DNA from 3 places in the Schwartzia sp. (in: firmicutes) genome. Region 3 is predicted to be linked to each of the others. Evidence: riboswitches for the same ligand, from Rfam matches in the RefSeq annotation. Region 3 holds a riboswitch; each other region holds the start of a gene.
What was found. Region 3 has a riboswitch for cobalamin ahead of cobI (precorrin-2 C(20)-methyltransferase). Riboswitches for the same ligand answer to the same signal wherever they lie in the genome.
Positions count from the first base shown of each region.

Region 1: linked by a shared signal. The riboswitch ahead of ACY69O_RS01600 (hypothetical protein) and the one ahead of cobI (precorrin-2 C(20)-methyltransferase) in region 3 are both predicted to bind cobalamin.
Region 2: linked by a shared signal. The riboswitch ahead of nikB (nickel ABC transporter permease) and the one ahead of cobI (precorrin-2 C(20)-methyltransferase) in region 3 are both predicted to bind cobalamin.

Region 1 is NZ_CDXDFU010000035.1:2,603-7,020, reverse strand. Features, by position in the region: gene ACY69O_RS01615 (Rqc2 family fibronectin-binding protein) at 1-787, opposite strand, end outside; gene ACY69O_RS01610 (magnesium transporter CorA family protein) at 1,261-2,214, shown strand; gene ACY69O_RS01605 (hypothetical protein) at 2,233-2,463, shown strand; cobalamin riboswitch at 2,617-2,787, shown strand; gene ACY69O_RS01600 (hypothetical protein) at 3,110-3,451, shown strand; gene ACY69O_RS01595 (sirohydrochlorin cobaltochelatase) at 3,477-4,418, shown strand, end outside.
Region 2 is NZ_CDXDFU010000072.1:390-4,807, forward strand. Features, by position in the region: partial or broken gene ACY69O_RS03295 (ABC transporter substrate-binding protein) at 1-260, opposite strand, end outside; gene nikC (nickel transporter permease) at 311-1,132, opposite strand; gene nikB (nickel ABC transporter permease) at 1,134-2,078, opposite strand; cobalamin riboswitch at 2,209-2,384, opposite strand; gene ACY69O_RS03310 (metallophosphoesterase) at 2,574-3,749, opposite strand; gene ACY69O_RS03315 (hypothetical protein) at 3,939-4,178, opposite strand.
Region 3 is NZ_CDXDFU010000156.1:898-5,315, reverse strand. Features, by position in the region: gene hemA (glutamyl-tRNA reductase) at 1-739, opposite strand, end outside; gene ACY69O_RS07055 (precorrin-2 dehydrogenase/sirohydrochlorin ferrochelatase family protein) at 708-1,355, opposite strand; gene cobI (precorrin-2 C(20)-methyltransferase) at 1,357-2,064, opposite strand; cobalamin riboswitch at 2,178-2,366, opposite strand; gene ACY69O_RS07045 (response regulator) at 2,510-3,181, opposite strand; gene ACY69O_RS07040 (type II secretion system protein GspD) at 3,265-4,418, opposite strand, start outside.

The DNA.
Region 1 (4,418 bases), on a different contig from region 3:
CCTTAAGTTTGTTTTTTTCACCGCGGACCAGACATGCCTTAGATTCGGGATCACTGAGAGAACGCACGGTTTCAGTGATTGCCTGCTCAATGGAGGCGTAATCTGCATCGTCGAGTGAGGAAATTTGAGTGCTTGCGGCAAGACCGGCACAGTAAGCAATTTCCTTTGATGTCACAGGACCGAATCCAAGGCAGACGCTGCTGAGTGCCTGCGCCAATTTCATATCGGTAAGCTCTTTGAGCTTTTTTGTGACGGTGGAGGGCGGAACGAGTGTTACATCGCATTTATCCTGAGAGGGGGGCGCTTCGTAGGCTTCGCCGGGAAGGACTTCGCGTACACGGCTGCTGTTTGCGCCGACCTTTCTGAGGGAATCTATTATTATTCCATCCTGCACCAGTATGAGATTGCTGTATTTACCCATAAGCTCACAGACGAGAGTTTTTGTGACTATGCGTCCACCTGCGCCTACAACGTCAATATCGAGAGCAATGATACGGTCAAGTCCGTGCTGGCGCACCTGCGCGATACGTCCCGTTTCTATCTGCTTGCGGAGAACCATACAAAAGGTAGGAGGCTCAGCGGGGCTTTCAAGGGGAGCATCCAACCGGTAAAGAATCGGGTTCTGCGGCTGTATGGAAATATAGAGAAGCTGGGTTGAACCGGGCTGACGTACGGAAAACGTCAATGTTTGTTTGTTTGGCTGTGTTATTTTATCTATCCGCCCACCGGCGAGTGATTTATTAAGCTCTATCACAAGGCGGCGCATTGAAAAGCCGTCAAGACTCATAAAATGACCTCATTTCAAAATGATTTACTCTAGTATATATCATGGAAGGAAAAATGTGAAAAAAATCTTGCCCATACAGGCTGTTTGGTATATACTTTTTTGAGGTAAAACCGTATTTTGAAATTCAAGGAAACGCTGATTAAATGAAGTCGTCCGGATTGATGCAGATGGTGCGTCCCTCCCAAGGCGGCAAACCGCAGGCATAGCGGTGCTATGCTGAGGATTTGTCAACACAGGGAGGACACACAAGATGCATTAAAATGGGCAGCTGAATTAATCAGTGATTCCTAAAATAGAGGATGGTGAGAAAGATGGACGGCGATCACCCTGATTTATGTTGGTATCGTATAATTACAAATCGCAGGGAACGCTGCCATTTTCTCAGCATTTTTAATGAGATGTGGGAGCGCTTTTGAGCTGTGCCTCTTTAGCGCTTTTTTGAGCCCGTTCCCTGCAGGGAAGGGGTTTTTTCTATGCTCAGAATACTGAAATCCCATGAGAGCGGACGGCTCGAGGAACTGAGCCTGGAGACTCTCGAAAAGGGAGCATGGATCAATATTATTGATCCGACACCGTATGAACTTAAGGTCGTCGGTGAACTTACGGAGGTCGAACCTGACTTCCTGCGTTCCGCATTGGATGATGAGGAGCGCTCCCATACAGATGTCGAGGACAATTCAATCATGGTCCTGACCAATGTTCCGGTCATGCGTTCATATGACAGCTATGATACACTGCCTTTGGCTATTATTTTGACAAAGGAATATATCATTACGGTCTGCCTGGAGGAAACTCCGGTGCTGTCCGAGTTTAACGAGCGGACTGCAAAGCTTTTCCGCACGTTCAAAAAGACACGTTTTCTGTTCCAGATACTATATAAATCCGCAACATTCTATCTGCGTTACCTTCGTCAGATAAGCAAGCTCTCCGATGAAATTGAGCATATGCTTCGGGATTCCATGCGTAACAAGGATATTATGCGTCTTTTGGAGCTGCAGAAAGGTCTGACGTACTTTAACGCGGCTCTGCGTTCTGACGGTGCAGTTTTGGACAAGCTGCTGCGTCTCCGCACGAATCCTGCAACTCAGGCGGTACTTAAGATGTATGAAGAGGATGAGGACCTTCTGGAGGATGTAATAATCGAGAATAAGCAGGCCCGCGAGATGGTTGAAATGTACAGCAAGATTCTCGCGCGAATGGCGGATACGTTCTCGTCTATTATCTCCAATAACCAGAACCTCGTTATGAAATTCCTCGCTGCTATGACGATTATTCTGGCAATACCGACGGTAATATCGAGCTTTTTCGGTATGAATGTTCCGGTTCCTCTGGCATCCAGCGCCGACGCGTTTCTTGTGATTGCCGGTCTTTCGGTTTCAATTGCCGGATTCATGGCATTTGTGCTTTGGCGTCACAATATGTTTTGATGAAAGGGACGTTTTTATATGGGCGTTATGCTTGAAGCAAGACTCAAAGCAGGAGAAATTTACGGAGATTTTGAAAATAATGAATATGTCTACATGCCTGCCAGTGAGTTTGGCGTAGAGAAACCTTTGTGCGTGTATGAAACACAGAACGGGCGCGAGGATGTGACCTTCGAAGAGGCGCTTCGCCTTGTGAGAGTAAGGAGTCTGCGACCTGTAATACACCCTAGGCTGGGAAAGACATCATGCTGATGCGTGTAGCAGGTATATGCTTTAAAAAGTGTAAAGCATATACCCGCTACACGCTTTATTTCTGCGGAAAATAGTGCTTGACAAGCATTTTGTCCCGTGATATTCTTGCAATGTAATCGGGATACGGACATCCCGAACAAGACTCCTTAAAAGTGAACACAGTTTGAATCAGGTGTCAGCGACTTAATAGAAAAGTTGGTAAAAGCCAACGCGGTCCCGCCACTGTAACAGAGAGTTCTTCGGCATTAGCCACTGGATATTCCGGGAAGGCGCCGAAGGATGATGACCTGAAGCCAGGAGAACTGCCTGATTGACAATCACCGATTGACCTACGAGCGATGGGAAGGGGATTTGGCAGACAGCGTCTGTTTTATTGGCGTACTCTGTAAATGATGACTCTTTTCCGTTCGGGGAAAAGAGTCTTTTATATTGGCGGAAAGTTTTCCGTGAGTTCAGCTTAATGGAAAGCATTGCTCATACATTCCATTCAACTCTTTACACGCCGACTGCGGCGGGCCTCCGGGGTGGACTCCCGAGAGGCCGATTTTTTTGTCAAAAAACAGGCTGTGATATGATTGATAAGTTTGCAAAGACAATGGACGCAGTTTCTGTTAAAATATAGAAAAGTAAAGGGAGGAGATTTGAAATGCAGGTAAATGAACAAACAGACTATGCTGCAGATTTGCAGATGACGGCAGAGGCTCCGCTCAGTGAAAATCCGAATGTTAAAATTGAAAAACGTGCTCCGCTGGCAGCGCGCCTTAAAGAGACACGTCCGGAGCTTATGGGTGCTCTTGAGACTCTTCGGAAAAAGCTCGGAGACGACGATTATGCCAAATATATTGAGCCGCTCAATAATGTGACGAAAAGCGGTGGAATGCTTCTTATGGTAGCTGGCGATTTGCGCCAGAAATCACTTCTTGAGCGCGATTTTATTCCGCAGATAAAGGAAGCTTTTGAGGTTCAGGTTGTACGTCTGGTTGTCTGATTTTGAAAAATAGGAGATGCTTGCTTTGCAGGATAAATGTTGTGCAAAATTTAGCGTGCACCCTGAGGTCAAGCATGTGACCATGGCGCTCCGCCATGCGACGCAGATAGGTGTTCTCAGCTATGATACGCCTGAGCTGCAGTCGCTTCCGGATAAGGACGCAATACTGGTCATGAGCTTCGGTACAACTATAACTGAAACACGGCGCATAACCATAGAAAGAACTGTGGAGGAAATACAGCGCAATCATCCGGGTGTCAAGGTAGTACTTGCTTTTACCTCGAACATTGTCGTTGAACGTATTGAGGAAAAAGAAGGAATTCACTATCCTATGCCGGAAGAGGCACTGCGCGATCTTCGCAGTGAAGGTTATACGCGGGTTGCAATGACCACGCTTGATTTGTTCCCAGGGATTGAGTACACCTATGATACCAGTGTGTTCCACCTGTATAAAGCACAGTTCAAGCGGTCAACAATGGGTACGCCGCTTATCTACTGGATGGGACAGAACGGGCGGCGTGATGATGCTATGGACTTTGTAAAGGCCGTGGAAACCCAGTTTCCGGCGAGAACACCGCAGACTGCGGTGCTTTTGATGGCTCACGGGTCACCTCACCCGTCCAATGCATTTTACGATACGATTCAGAGCCGTCTGATGCAGCAGGGCTTCAGAAATGTTTTCGTATATACCATGGAAGGCAGGCCGAATCTTACGGACGTTATTCCGTATCTGAAACGGGCAGGGGTTAAAAAGGTAACACTCATGCCTCTTATGATGGTTGCCGGAACGCATGTGAAAAAGGATATGCTTGCGGAAAATCCCAAGAGCCACAAGTTTCAGCTTGAAGCGGCAGGCTTTGAGGTAGAAGCGTATCTCAAGGGCCTTGGCGAGAATGATGCCGTTCGAAAAATGTATGTTGAGCGCGCGGATGAAGCGTATGAATACCTTAAGGATAAGAATAAAGAT
Region 2 (4,418 bases), on a different contig from region 3:
GCCAGCCACGGTTTAGCGTTCATTTTCTCATCAAATCTGGAGAGCGTTTCGCCCATACCATAACGCATAACTACCCAAGCAAAGTAGTTCTGTGTCGGCTCAAGAGTATCAGCGAAGTTCGTGACACCGACCTTCAGGACCTTGGAGTCGCCCTTTGCGCCGCCTTTGTCACCACCGCCGCAGCCTACGAGCATCGTAGCTGCCATCGTGACAGCGAGACCTGCCATAACACTTTTCTTAAGTTTGTTGCTAAATACCATTCTGTGTACCTTCTTTCATAAATATAGATATAACAAAAATGCTGCCTAACTTAGTGAGAGCGGTTCGGATCTGTAAGATCCCTCAGGCTGTCGCCCCAAAGGTTAAATGAGGAAACAACAAAGAGGATTGCAAGACCCGGGAAAATCATTGCCCAAGGTGCCATCTGCATAACCTGACGGCCCTCGTTCAGCATGAGACCCCATTCCGCTGTCGGCGGCTGTGCACCGAAACCAAGGAATGAAAGACCCGCGATTTCCATAATCATGGAACCGATATCCATAGCGCCCGTGACAATGACCATCTGCATGATGTTCGGGACGATATGGCGGTGAAGAAGCGCCACCGGCTTAGTACCGTTTGTAACGGCTGCCTGAATGAACTCGCTCTGTACAAGCTTTAATGTAAGGCTTCGTCCGAGACGGGCATATTTCGTCCAGCCGACAACTGCAAGAGCCAGCACCGTGTTTACCACGCTGCCGCCAAGAACACCGGCAATAGCGATAGCAAGTACGATGCCCGGAAACGCCATCATCATATCGGTAATACGCATAAGGAAGGTGTCGACCTTGCCGCCGCAGTAGCCCGCGATAATACCGATAAGCGTGCCGATAGATGCCATCAGAAGAACAGTGATGAGCGTCATGGAAAGAGAAACGCGGGCACCGTAGATTATACGCGTGAAGCAGTCACGGCCCAGCTTATCCGTGCCGAACCAGTGCTCGGCAGAGGGAGGGAGCATAGACGCTGACATATTGGAAGCATACGGATCAGCACTGCACAAAAACGGGCCGAACGCTGCAACAAAAACAATAAAAAGAATCACGCCGCTGAAAAAACGGAATACATTCTTTTCATTCTTAAAGAACTTCAACTTATTTCCCTCCTCTCTTCTTGAGTCGCGGATTCAGAATATAATAGGAAGCATCAACCAAAAGGTTAATGATCATATACAGTATTGCAATCCAAAGAACAAATCCCATGAGCAGAGGGAAGTCACGCATCATGATGGAGCGGACTGCCATAAAGCCAAGTCCGGGCCATGAGAAGACCATCTCGACGACAGCAACGCCGCCCAAAAGCCAGCCGATATATGTACCGAGAAGGGTAACAAGCGGCAGGCAGGCATTCGGAAGCACATGGTGCCAAAGAATCTTGTTCATTGGAATGCCTCGGGCCTGAGCGCCTGTAACATAATCCTTGCCAAGCTCCTCAAGCACAGCAGTGCGCACCTGGCGCGTGAATTTCGATATCATAACGATGGAAAGTGTTGCCGCCGGAAGAATCATGTGACGCACATCAACCTCACCGCCCGAAATCGGGAACATTCCCAGCTTCAATCCGAAGATGTAAAGCAACAGAAGACCTACCCAGAAGCTTGGCATGGAAACGCCGAGGAAGGAAAGTCCACGGGAAAGATAATCAATAAAAGAATTGCGGTAAACCGCAGCCGCGATACCTACCGGCACAGAAACCACCAGCATCATGAGTACAGCCGTTCCCGTAAGCACCAGCGTACCTGGAGCACCCAGCATCATGCGATCGATAACCGGCATCTTTGCTGAATAGGAAATACCCATATCGCCGTGAAGAAGTCCCGTCAGCCAGTTCAGATACTGCATGTGAAACGGCAGATCAAGGCCGAGCTCGTGACGTGTTTGCTCAACTACCTCTGCAGATACCAGCGTATCACCTGTTTCCAAAATCGCATCAACGGCATCACCAGGTGCGATATACGTAAGTCCAAAGGTCAGAATCGTTACACCAATGAGTGTAATGATCATCTGCCCGAACCTTTGCAGCAGTTCTTTTCTACCCAAAATTTTTCTCCTCCTAAAATAAAAATACTCCGAACCCATCCCTTCATAGCTGATTCAGAGCAGTGCCGTGTTTTTTATAAAAAGGCAAAAAAACACAAGCCACCCATCTCCTCATCAACCGTGAGTCAACCAATGGATCTTGTTACGAGCAGGCTTTCTGACTTGAACGCACGCACTCTTCATCTTCCGCTGCTGTCGGAAAATCAAGACTGTCATGGTCTCACAGTTGCGGGACAGCGCAGGATTCTCACCTGCTTTCCTTTTCCCCACCAAACACACTTGGGCACCCATAACGTCCTACTATGTATTTAGGCGCAGTCACCTAAATTAAATCTATAAGAAAGGATACACTGTATAGCTATCATACAGTGTATAGGTAAATAGACCTATCTTTTAACAACAATTCAATAATCATTTAATGGTTTTTATTTACATTTAAACAACCGGACCCAATAAAGCTGCATTTTTTATCGCCTTCAGGACATATAAAAGACCTCAGCCAAGCTTGGCTGAGGTCAGTCTAAACACTGGTATTTCGGGGGGACAGCCGAATCTGAATGGGAACCAGCTTCCGTTTCCGCAATGAACGTACCCAAAGGTTATACCTACTATATACTTTCCTCTCAAATATTTGAAGACAGGTGGGACGAGAGGAACCCCAAAAGCATCCAGCTGCCCTCCGTGAGTATGTCCCGTAAGTGCCAGTGTCACGCCGTATTCTGCAGCATCATCAATAAAATCAGGGTGATGAGCCAGGAGTATACTTACTGCATCTTTAGGAACATTATCCATGGTTTCCTTCATAAATGATTTTTCCAGTTCTTCAAAGCGCGGGCGTATTCTCGGATAATCAACTCCGCAGAAGTAAATCGGGCGTGTGTCCTTAACTACACAGGCATTATCATTTGCAAGCACGCGAATCTGAGTTTTTGCCAAAGCCTTTTTCGTGCGGCCTATGTTGCGGAAATACTCATGATTGCCATAGCAGAACCATATTCCCTGTGGAAATGCTCCGCAAAATCCGTTAATTATTTCAGCCGCCTCTTCATTTATGTCATCATCATCAAAGAGATCTCCTGTTATTACAAGAGCATCTGCTTTTGTTGCGGCCGCCTGCTCCATTAATCGTCTTAAATCCTTCAAAGAGTAAAAGAGCCCCAGATGTACATCGCTCAGCTGGGCAATTTTGAATCCCTCCGCTTTAGCTCCGAGTCCTTCTACAGGAACATCAAAGCTGCGCACGACAGTTTCCGTTCTTTCAACTGCCGTTCCGTACGCAGCTCCGATTGCCGCAGCCGCAGGAAGTGCCAGAGAGCCTTTAATAAACCGGCGTCTGCTCATATCCTGAGGTGTCGCTTTATCGTTTTCCTTCCTATTATATGTGTGCACGATTTTTCTAAGCAGCCTCACCAAAAGAGCAGCTGCCCCGAAAAAAAGCTCTGCCATCCATACTGCCGTCATGAACATAAGCCCATATTTTAAAAAGGTATCCGAAGCCCAGGGAATATGACGTCCGACAAAAAGGAGCACAACTGATACCACATCAAAAATCACAAGCAGCTTTCTTGCGGTACCACGCTCACGTTCTGACGTGACAATATCAAGGCCCCACCACGCCAGACCGCCCACGGTAAACAACACCATCAGCAGCATTAACCAGAAAAACCACACATTTATTCCCGCCTTTATTTACACATATAATCTTTTGTACCTTAAACCGGTACGATTTTTTCTTAATTATCCGAAGAAACTATGAAACCTCGCTGAATAAAATGAACTTGTTCCGTTAAATAGCGCATACAAAAAAACTGCCGCACCAAATGGTACGGCAGAAGTCTTCAAAGACATTTAACAAGCCCGCTATGCGAGCCCCCGAAGATGTGCAAGCTCAGCCTGCTTTTCCGAATAGTACCACCGGATTGATTTTCCGATAGCACAGCGGATAGCATCAAGCTTCCCCTGCTGAGCGAGTTTCTTCAGCCTATTTGCGTCAAATCCACTGATCGACAAATAGCTGGCTGACAAGAACCCGCCTCGTTTTAGATGATTTCGATAATCTGCACTGTCCCGTCGGTCCATTACCACGTTACGAATTGCCATGAATATCCCCCCAGCAGTGAACTCCAAGGCACCCGGATTGTCCGGCTGTCTCAGGTTGTGCACGGTCGGAGTGTGCCCTCCGCCATGCAGAGTGGTGTCATTCATCTCAAACGACAGCTATATTATAACACATGTATGTAAATATGTACACTTTTCCTCAAAAGTTTACACTTTATGCATAGCTTTTTACTTAAAATTACATTTAATTTACACTTTTCAAATCATCACTTTCCGCTTCAG
Region 3 (4,418 bases):
TTACAACAACATCGAAATTCGAGGTATGAAGCAGCGCTTCATCAAATGCAACAGCCTCGCCGTGGAATTTTTCAGCCATTTCCTCAGCTTTGTCCCTATGACGGTTCGCTACATATATTTTTTTAACGCCGCGTCCCACGAGATTTTCAGCCGTAAGCTCAGCCATTTTGCCTGCACCGAAAATAAGTGCCGACGACTGGTCCAGCTCGCCGAAAATCTGGCGTGCAAGCTCAACAGCCGCATAACTGACCGAAACAGCATTAAACGCTATTCGGGTTTCCGTGCGGACACGTTTTCCTGTAGCAATAGCACGATGGAAAAGCGTATTCAGTATTGTACTGGTAGCGCCCTCCTCATGGGCTATGGCGTACGCCTGCTTTACCTGGCTCAGAATCTGTCCTTCTCCGATTACGAGAGAATCAAGACTGGATGCCACGTTGAACAGATGACGGATACACTCTTCATCCGAAAATTTATAGAGATACTCGCTGACATCATCTTCATTTCCGGTGAGATCAGACCAGAAATTCTTTAAAATCTCTGATTCATCGGTATCCATATCAACAACTGCATATATTTCATTGCGGTTGCAGGTGGAAAGCACAACAGCTTCGTCAATTCCTCCGTATTCGCTCAAATGACGCAGACCATTATGTATCTGTTCCTTTGTTAAAGAAAACCTTTCCCTTACTTCAACCGGTGCTGTTTTATGATTCAGTCCCAAAACGACCAATTGCATTTCTTACCTGTGCCTCCGCCTCATCATACTTCTTCTCTTTAACGAGAGCCATGACAGCATCGTCAAGAGCCTCCCGCCAGAAGGCTTGACGTGCAGTGCTCCCGGCAAGCTTTTCTTTCATTTCTTCACGTATAGGTGCCAATATCTCGAGCCATGGCCCGTAAACATCAATAATACCCTCCAGCTCCTGACGCAGTTTGCGTGAAAGCTCCGGGCTTGCTCCATTTGTTGACGCCGTCAGCAAAAGTCCGTCCTTTTCAGCAAAGGCCGGGAACATCAAATCGCTGAGATCCATCGGAGGAGCCGCCATATTCACCAGAGCACCCGTAGCCTTTGCTGCCCAGGCAGCAGAACGGTTTGCGGACTCATCATTGGTAGCGCACACAACAAGAAACATTCCCAAGACGAGTGATGCCGTAAACGGCTCGGCAATCCACTCAATATTTTCTTCCCGTGTGAATTTCAAAAGCTCGGAATCTATCTCCGGTGCAATAACACGAATCTGTGCCCCTGCTTCGTGAAGAGCCTTCACTCTGCGCAGTGCCACAGCTCCGCCGCCGATAACAGCACACTTTTTTCCGACCAGCTTGAAACTGACCGGTAATACCGCCGCCATCTTATTTCTCCGGCGTCCTGCGTGCCAGGACGGTAGACAGATAGTTGACCGGCTGGTCCTTGCGGGCGAGGATATCGTCAATGCGTTCCTCATCCGGCATGCCTACACGGCTGACCATAACAGAGTTTTCTATCATTTTATTCTTCACAAGAAGGTCGGCAATTTCAGGGAAGTTTTTGTAGACCTTCATAAGGACTACATTATCCGAAACCTCCATAACCTTTTCAATAGTTTCTTTGTCTGCCGTCGCCGGAATAATGCTCAGCACATCATTTCCCTCAACGATAGGCCAGCCAAGATGGCTGCCGATTGCAATGAATGCCGGAATACCCGGAATGGTCTCAATTTTTACGCCTTTTTTCTCAAGCAGACGGAAAATATAGATATAGGTGCTGAAAAACATAGCATCGCCCAACGTCAGGAAGCCTACATTCTTCCCCTGTTCAAGGAAGCCGAGAATTTCCTGTACATTCGATTCCCAGGCATCTGTAGACTGTTCGAAATGCTTAACCATCGGGAAAACCTGATATACAATCTGTACGTCGTCCCGAAGATACGGCTTAGCAATATCATATGCTACACTGCCGTCTTTTTTCTCGGTTTTCGGTGCAATAAGCACGTCAACTTTTCGAATGGTATTGACGGCTTTCATCGTCAAAAGGTCCGGATCTCCCGGTCCTACGCCGATTCCATAAAAAATTCCTGCCATTCCGATTACCCTCCTATATTGTATAAAGCAGCTAAGTGCAAAAAGAAAAGACCTTCCCCCAGGAAGGCCTGCTGATACAATTTAAATCCCCTTCCCTTCGCTCGTGGGTACAAACGGTGATTGTTGGGAAGGCAGATATCCTGACTCGACATCATTGCCGTGCAAAAGCTTTCCCGAACTTGGACTCGCGCCCGCGTTCAGTGTCATCGTTTCTGCCGACTCTGTCATACAGTGGCGTGACCGTGCCGGCATCTCACCGGCTTCTCTTTATTCCTGGCGGAACCTTACCCCGTCAACTTTCTTTATGCAATTCCATCATATGTATGACACTAATGGGTGCTGAGACTCCTGTCTCTGATACGAAGACCAAGTCCCCATAAAGCCCCAGATAATTCTCACTTTATAGTACAACGGTCATATCGACACTGTCAACTTATGAACAAATTTACTCAAGCGTCATTATCTTGTGTTTAAGAACATAGATAAGCGCCTGCGTGCGGTCATTAACATTGAGTTTGCGGAAGATATTTGTAAGATGGTTTTTAACCGTTTTTTCACTTACGAAAAGAGCCTGCGCAATATCCTGATTTGAGAAGCCCTTAGCGATACAGGAAAGAACGTCCATCTCGCGCGGCGTAAGGCGCTCAGCGCGGCCCTCTCTCCACATCTCGCGTGCCTTCTCGTTGACATCCTCGCCTTCCTGAAGACCGCCGAAAATACGCTCGGCAAGCTTCGGATATACAAAAGCATCGCCATTATTTACTACGTGAATTGCCTTGATGAGCATTGTCGGCTCAACATCTTTAAGAAGATACCCAAGCGCACCGTTGCGGAGCATTTCGAGCACATATTTATCGCTGCCGTGAATGGTAAGCGCGATAATGCGCGTGCGCGACTTAGCTGCCTGAAGCTGCTTTGTTACCTCAAGTCCGCTGAGATTAGGCATATTGAGGTCAAGCAGCAAAATATCCGGCTGCAGCACAAGAGTACGGGCAAGAGCTTCCTGTCCGTCTTCTGCCTCTCCTACAACCTCGAGATCTTCCTCGAAATTCAAAACGCGCTTAATTCCCTGTCGCAGCAGAGCATGGTCATCTGCAATCAAAATTTTTATAGACATAATGAATCTTGTCTCCTCTCGCAAATCACTCAGTATATTATACCAAATATATCAAACATATATCAAACGGATATAGTCCCGTATTATTTGCTTTTATTTTCTTTTTCAAAATCTTCCGAAGACTTTATGGCAGGAGATTCCCCTTCATCCAGCACATGGGCTGTAAGAAAAATCATAATTTCTGAATCGGATTTGCTTTTTCTGACGCTGCGGAAAAATGCACCCAATATAGGTAAATCTCCAAGGAAAGGAACCTTCGAAAGCGATTTTGATTCCTCACTCCCGATCAGCCCTCCGATTACCATTGTCTCTCCATCCTTCAGACGGACAACCGTATCTGCCGACCTCTTTTGAAACTGATATGCTTTCAATGAATCAACGTAAAGCGGTGAGCTGACCTCGGTATGTACCTTTGTGGTGATGGCCCCGTCGGGATTCACACGAGGTGTACAGCGAAGAATGATTCCGGCATCACGATATGTGATACTTGTCGTTGTCGCGGTATTCGTCGACGTCACCACCGGTACGGGAACCTCGCCCCCGATATTTATCTGGGCTTCACGCCCCTGAAGTGTCGTGATGTTTGGACGCGCCAGAAGCTTTGCCTTGCCGTCGGTTATCAGAGCCTGTATCTGCGCTCCATAGTAGAATTCAAAAGGATGGCCGCCCGGCCCGTGTCCGAACCGTATAATTCCCGGCATCGACTCGCCGTTCTTCCACGTCCGTTCAGCAGTTTCCTTGGGAACGGATTCCGTTACTGTCGTATATGAACCGTCCGGATTCTGCACAGAATGTCTTCTCGATTCATAGTCTTTAGTGTACTCAGGATACTGAGGTACCTTAGACCATTCCCATTCTACACCAAGTTTCTTTGAAGCTTCTTTGGAAATCGCAATTACCTTTGCTTCCAACGATACCTGTTTTATCGGCTGGTCAAGCGCCCTTACTATACGCCTCGCCGCCTCATTTTCTGCCGCGGTACCGTAAAGCACAAGCGTATTTGTCCCCGAATCAGCAAGTACACGCTCCGCAGCTCCTACACCCGAACCGCCCGTTTCCTTTGACGGGCTGCTTTCCTTCCGGTCAGCTTTTCTTAAAGCCATGGAAACCGCTTCTCTTACCGTATCAAGTTCAGCATATTGCAGAGGATACGTATACATACGGTAAAAAGCTGAATTCTCGGGCTTTATCGAACTAACTACAAAAACATCTCCGCGCCGTTCCACGGCAAGTCCCT